DNA from 2 places in the Comamonas sp. HJ-2 genome. Region 2 is predicted to be linked to the other one. Evidence: predicted binding sites of a transcription regulator. Region 2 holds the regulator's gene; the other holds the start of a gene.
The links. The regulator NrdR, encoded in region 2, represses ribonucleotide reductase genes. The targets are predictions, from matches to a motif close to CACNANATNTNGTG.

Region 1 (3,406 bases), on a different contig from region 2:
GTTCTTCGGTGCCCGCAAGGGCTCCTACACCGGTGCCACGCAGGACAGGCCCGGCTACTTCCAGGCCGCGCAGGGCGGCACCTTGTTTCTCGATGAAATCGGCGACCTGCCCCTGGCCATGCAGGCGAAGCTGCTGCGCGCCATTCAGGAGCGCAAGATTCGTCCGCTGGGCAGCACCCAGGAAGAAGCCGTCGATGTGCGCATCGTCAGCGCCACCCACCGCGACCTGGTAGCGGAAGTGCAGGCAGGCAATTTCCGCCAGGACCTGTTCTATCGCCTCAATGTCATCGAAATCGAGCTGCCCGCGCTGCGCGAGCGCCGTGAAGACCTGGGCCAGCTATGCCAGGCCTTGCTGCAAAAGCTGGCCCGCGAGTCCGGACTGGCTACGCCGGAGCTGGACAACATCAGCCTGAGCCAGATAGCCCGGCTCCCGCTGCCTGGCAATGTGCGCGAGCTGGAGAACGTGCTGCACCGCGCCATTGCACTGGGCGAGGAAGGCCCGCTGCGTCTGCCCGAATCCGGCGTGCCGGCCGAGTGCGCTGGTGTGGTGGCAGCGGCTTCCTCGGGCGCTTGGGCATCGAGCGCACCGCCGCCGCACGCTCAGCACGCAGGCAGTCCGGCCACGCTGCCGGAGGATCTGCAAGGCTGGCTTGATGAGCAGGAGCGCAGCATCCTGGTCAGAGCCCTGCAGGACAACGGCTTCAACCGCACAGCCACGGCGGCCAGACTGGGCATCAGCCTGCGCCAGATTCGCTACCGCATCGACCGTCTGGGCATAGACCTGCCGGCCGAAGGCAGCAAACACCAGAGCGACAATGTCTGATTTCACGCCTCTTTCCTCCTCCCTGGCCCAGCCCTGGCAGGCCGGCTGGTATGGTGCGGCGCGTCAGCTGAAATCTCCCAATTTCGGCCCTCGCCCTGCGGATGCGCAGATCGACCTCGTCGTCATCCACTCCATCAGCCTGCCTCCGGGCCAGTACGGCACAGGCGCGGTGCAGCAACTATTCACCAATCAGCTGGACTGGGACGCCCACCCCTATTACCAGGGCATTCGCGGCCTCGAAGTCTCGTCGCATTTCTTTATCACGCGCCAGGGCGAGATCTGGCAGTTCGTCAGTTGCGACGACCGCGCATGGCATGCCGGCGTGAGCCAGTGGCGCGGGCGCGAGCGCTGCAACGACGACTCCATCGGCATCGAACTCGAAGGCCTGGAAGGCCTGAGCTTTGAAGCTCCGCAGTACCAGGCCCTGCAGCAGCTTTGCATGGCCATCGCGGCGCAATATCCAGTGCGCTACATCGCCGGGCACGAGCACATCGCACCCGGACGCAAGCAGGACCCCGGACCCGGTTTCGACTGGCAGCGGCTGCAGCAGCAGCTGGCCAGCGCAGACAGCACCCGAAGCTGGGAATTCCCTCCCGGTGCAGCAGCCTCAGGCGCAGCCTGAAATCTTCATAGCATCTACCGCCTTTCAACACTCGATTTCATGCATATTCGCAGCTGAAATCCTGCACCAGCAAGCGCCATGCGCTCCTCATTTTAAGAATCCCAAGCATCCATCGTTGCGGGGCTTCGAAACGGCATGTCAATGGCGCGCGCGCAACAACTGTCGCCTGCATCAAACACGCAAATTTTTTACATATTTCCGGCCCGATCTGCCGCCGCGCGCAACCGCGCCGCAGGCCTTTATTCATGCGGGATGAAGTCATTTTTGCGGCTGTCAAGCGGCGCTCGAAATGCCAGATTCAGTAGTTTCATCAGGTCGCTCGGATTTAAGCGCGATACACTACCGGTAGTGTTTTGAAGAGCCTCAGACCCCATATCTAGTGTTTACAAGTTGTGCACACCCTGTGCAAACCATGTGTAAACCGAGGCGCCGAATCGTGTTTTTGATGGCCTGCCCACAGTGCAGGCCTTTGTCTGCCTATCCACATACTGACTCAGAGGAACTTATGCAAGAAGCGTTGAACTCACTGCCTTCTGCCGCACCTGCCGGTGCAGCCAATTCTTCCTCCCCCAATGACAGCTATCAGATCATCCGCCGCAGCGGCGATGTGGTGGCTTTCGCGCCCCAGAAGATTGCCGTGGCCCTGACCAAGGCTTTCCTGGCTGTGCGCGGCGCACAGGGCGCGGCATCTGCCAGCGTGCGCGACACCGTCAACGAACTGACCGAAGGCGTGGTGCGCGCACTGGTGCGCTCGCGCCCCGATGGCGGCACCTTCCATATCGAAGATGTGCAGGACCAGGTCGAGCTGGGCCTGATGCGCGCCGGTCACCAGGACGTGGCCCGTGCCTATGTGCTGTACCGCGAGCGCCGCAACCAGGAACGTGCCGAGCAGAAGAAGGCCGCCGAAGTGGCCGCCGCTGCCGCCGCCAAGCCCGTGCTGCATGTGACCGACAACGGCCAGCGCGTGCCCCTGGACCAGGAGCGCCTGGAGGCTCTGATCGTCGCTTCCTGCCGCAATCTGAATGCCGACATCCAGTCCGCGCCCATCGTGGCCGAAACCCTGCGCAATCTGTACGACGGCGTGCCTCTGGCCGAGGTCTACAAGGCGTCCATCCTGGCCGCCCGTACGCTGATCGAAAAAGACCCCGACTACACCTACGTCACTGCCCGCCTGCTGCTGCACACCATCGTGCGCGAAGTCATGGGCCGCGACGTGCAGCCCGCAGAAATGCAGGCGGCCTATGCCGACTACTTCCCCGGCTTTGTGCAAAAGGGCGTGGACAACGAGCTGCTCAACCCCGAGCTGCTGAACTACGACCTGCCCCGTCTGGCCAAGGCTCTGAAGGCCGAGCGCGACGAACAGTTCGACTACCTCGGTCTGCAGACCCTGTACGACCGCTACTTCCTGCACGTGCGCAAGACCCGCATCGAGCTGCCCCAGTCCTTCTTCATGCGCGTGGCCATGGGCCTGGCGCTGAACGAGCCCGACCGCAACGCCCGTGCCATCGAGTTCTACGAGCTGCTGTCGTCCTTCGACTTCATGTCGTCCACCCCGACGCTGTTCAACAGCGGCACGCTGCGCTCGCAGCTGTCGTCCTGCTACCTGACCACCGTGCCCGACGACCTGGACGGCATCTACGAATCCATCAAGGAAAACGCCCTGCTGTCCAAGTTTGCCGGCGGCCTGGGCAATGACTGGACCCGTGTGCGTGCCCTGGGCTCGCGCATCAAGGGCACCAACGGCGAATCGCAAGGCGTGGTTCCCTTCCTCAAGGTGGTCAACGACACGGCCGTCGCCGTGAACCAGGGCGGCAAGCGCAAGGGCGCGGTCTGTACCTATCTGGAATCCTGGCACCTGGACATCGAAGAATTCCTGGAGCTGCGCAAGAACACCGGCGACGACCGCCGCCGCACCCACGACATGAACACGGCGAACTGGATTCCCGACCTGTTCATGAAGC
Region 2 (3,406 bases):
GCCGGCTCCATCGAGGGTGGCCTGCGCTACTACGTGGGTGCAGCCAATCTTCCTTCGGACGGCGGCTATGCTGCCAAGGTGCTTGCCGAACACCAGCGCCTGCGCCAGGGCGTGGGCCTGCAGGCCAGCCCGCTAATGACGGCCAAGTCCGACGAAGCCACCAAGGTCTCTCACGCTCAGCAAGTGGCACTGGCCAATTCCAACCTCTAAGCGACAGACCCCTGCATTTCTCAAGCTGGCTCCGGCCAGCTTTTTTTATGCCCCGGCCAGGTCCTTCGGGAAAAACGGGCATAGGTTCTTCAGCCATGCCAGCTCAGCTACACTAGCGGGTGTACGCAACTGGCGATAGGCGCAGAATTTTCTGCCGCTGACGTGGAATCCGGCAGACTGCAAGGTCTGTGAACCACCGGGGAGCGTACCGCCCAGAGCCGCAGCGACTGCAGCCTGCAAGCGTTTCAGCCGTTCGCCTGGGCAGCCCTTGGCCTCAAGGGAATTTCTAAGTTCACAGGACTGCCATGTTTCAACGCACCGATACCGTCGCGAAAGTCGACCCCGAACTGTTTGCAGCTATTGAAGCTGAAAACCATCGCCAGCAAGAGCACATCGAGCTGATTGCCAGCGAGAACTACTGCTCGCCCGCCGTGATGGAAGCCCAGGGCTCCCAGCTGACCAACAAGTACGCCGAAGGCTACCCCGGCAAGCGCTACTACGGTGGCTGCGAGCATGTGGACGTGGTCGAGCAACTGGCCATTGACCGCATCAAGCAGATCTTTGGCGCCGAAGCCGCCAATGTGCAACCCAATTCCGGCTCCCAGGCCAACCAGGCTGTGCTGATGGCTTTCGCCAAGCCAGGCGACACCATTCTGGGCATGAGCCTGGCCGAAGGCGGTCACCTGACCCACGGCATGGCGCTGAACATGTCCGGCAAATGGTTCAAGGCCGTTTCCTACGGTCTGAATGCCGACGAAGCCATCGACTACGACAAGCTCGAAGAGCTGGCCCGCGAGCACAAGCCCCGCATCATCGTGGCTGGTGCTTCCGCCTATGCCCTGCGCATCGACTTCGAGCGCTTCGCCAAGATCGCCAAGGAAGTCGGCGCCATCTTCTGGGTGGACATGGCCCACTATGCCGGCCTGATCGCCGCAGGCGTGTACCCCAACCCCGTGCCCCACGCCGACGTGGTCACCACCACAACCCACAAGAGCCTGCGCGGCCCTCGTGGCGGCGTGATCCTGATGAAGGCCGAGCACGAGAAAGCCATCAACAGCGCCATCTTCCCCGGCCTGCAAGGCGGCCCCCTGATGCATGTCATCGCAGGCAAGGCCGTGGCGTTCAAGGAAGCCCTGACTCCCGAGTTCAAGGCCTACCAGGAACAGGTCGTGAACAACGCCAAGGTGTTTGCCGAAACGCTGACCGAGCGCGGTCTGCGCATCGTCTCCGGCCGCACCGAAAGCCACGTGATGCTGGTGGACCTGCGCGCCAAGGGCATTACCGGCAAGGCTGCCGAAGCGGCCCTGGGTCTGGCTCACATCACCGTGAACAAGAACGCCATCCCCAACGACCCCGAGAAGCCTTTCGTGACCAGCGGCATCCGTATCGGCACGCCCGCCATGACCACCCGTGGTTTCGGCGAGGAAGAAGCCCGCATCACTGCCAATCTGGTGGCTGACGTGCTGGACAAGCCCGAAGACGAAGCCAATCTGGCCGCCGTGCGCGCCAAGGTGGCCGAGCTGACCGCCAAGTTCCCTGTCTACAGCAAGTAATTCCTGCTGCGCTGAGCTGTCATGAAGTGCCCCTTCTGCAACCATCCGGACACGCAAGTGGTTGAAACCCGCGAGTCCGAGGACGGGGGCTTCATTCGCCGCCGCCGCCGCTGCGGCGGCTGCGACAAGCGCTTCACGACCTACGAGCGCCCCGAGGTCAGCTTTCCGACCGTGGTCAAGAGAGACGGCCGCCGTATCGAATACGAGCGCGCCAAGCTGCAAGGCTCTTTTCAGATCGCGCTGCGCAAGCGCCCCGTGAGCACCGAACTCATAGATGCCGCCATAGAGCGAATCGAGGACAGGCTGCTCAATCTGGGCCAGCGCGAAATCGATTCCAGCCGCCTCGGCGAGCTGGTGATGGATGAACTCAAGGGCCTGGACAAGGTCGGCTATATCCGGTTTGCCAGCGTGTACCGCAGCTTCGAGGATGTGGACGACTTCAAGAACATCATGGATGAGGTTCGCAGCCCCAAGGCCAAGGCCGCCAAAAAGCCCTAGGCCTGGCCCTGACCGCCATGCCATGCCATGCCATGCCATGCCATGCCATGCCAAAAGCCACCCTCGGGTGGCTTTTGTTTTGCGCGATTGACGGCAAGCGTTTGCTATGAAATCATGAGCTTCATACGCATTATTTCAATGGGAATCAAATAGATATCTATCTTGTTTCCTTAATGAACGCGCGTAATACGCTCCTTTAAAGGTAGCGCCATCGGCCCGCTGCGGCTTTGTTCGCGTACATGCTCGGCCAGGGCATCCAGATCCGGCATGCCACCCACCACGTCGATGCCTTGCGTGAAAATGCTGAAGTTGTCGCCGCCGCTGCCCAGATAGCTTTGCAGTCCCACGCGGTAGCGCTGTGACATCTCGAGCAATCGACCGTTGAGGCGCAACTCGCTCACGCGCCGACCCGCGGGCTGGCTGCGGTCAAAGCGGTAGCTGAAGCCCTCGGACACCTGCAGAATGCGCGGCGCATTCACGGTGTTGCTGCCACTGTCGAACTGCTGCTCCAGCGCCTGGCGAATCTGCTCGCCCGTCAGACTCATCACCATCAGCGTATTGCCGAACGGCTGAACGCGGAACAACTGTCCATAGCTCACGCTGCCGTCGGCCGCAGGCAGCAGGTCGGCGCGCACACCGCCGGGGTTCACAAAGGCCAGTTGCGCCCCACCCGCTGAGGCATCGCGCGTGGCCGCGAGTATGGCGTCGGCCACGATGCGCCCCATCACGCTTTCGCCATTGGCTTGCGGCATGCGGCTGACAGGTCCGGCAAGCCTGCCTGCAACGGCCTCGGCCAGCGGCCTGGCCGCAGCCTTGTAACGAGCAACCAGCGCCGCCACTTCGGCATCGGCATCAAAGACTACAAACTCGGGCTGCAAGCTCACCATGCCGCCAACGCTGCGATAGCCCTCGCCCTGCACGATGGTCTGGTGCGCCGATTTGCGGCTCACGCGGCCGGTGCGCGCATCCACCGAGAGCCGGATTTCGGTCAGCAGCGTGCCGTACTGGCCGGCGCTGGTCAGCAAAAAGGGCTTGCGGGGATTCACCCTGGCGTAATCGCAGATATAGGAGCGATGGGTGTGACCGGAAATCACCACATCGATCTCGCTGGAGAGCTGCTCCAGAATCGGCACGATGGCACCGGA

Region 1: ACWGXF_RS15075 (ribonucleoside-diphosphate reductase subunit alpha) is a predicted target of NrdR. The motif match lies at 1,814-1,827, and genes of this name have one in related genera.

What each region holds. Positions count from the first base shown of each region.
Region 1 covers NZ_JBSIFD010000017.1:35,794-39,199, forward strand. The annotation lists gene ACWGXF_RS15065 (sigma-54-dependent transcriptional regulator) at 1-823, shown strand, start outside; gene ampD (1,6-anhydro-N-acetylmuramyl-L-alanine amidase AmpD) at 816-1,445, shown strand; gene ACWGXF_RS15075 (ribonucleoside-diphosphate reductase subunit alpha) at 1,951-3,406, shown strand, end outside.
Region 2 covers NZ_JBSIFD010000006.1:138,976-142,381, reverse strand. The annotation lists gene ACWGXF_RS07625 (lytic transglycosylase domain-containing protein) at 1-210, shown strand, start outside; ZMP/ZTP riboswitch at 326-480, shown strand; gene glyA (serine hydroxymethyltransferase) at 516-1,763, shown strand; gene nrdR (transcriptional regulator NrdR) at 1,785-2,261, shown strand; gene ACWGXF_RS07610 (bifunctional metallophosphatase/5'-nucleotidase) at 2,432-3,406, opposite strand, start outside.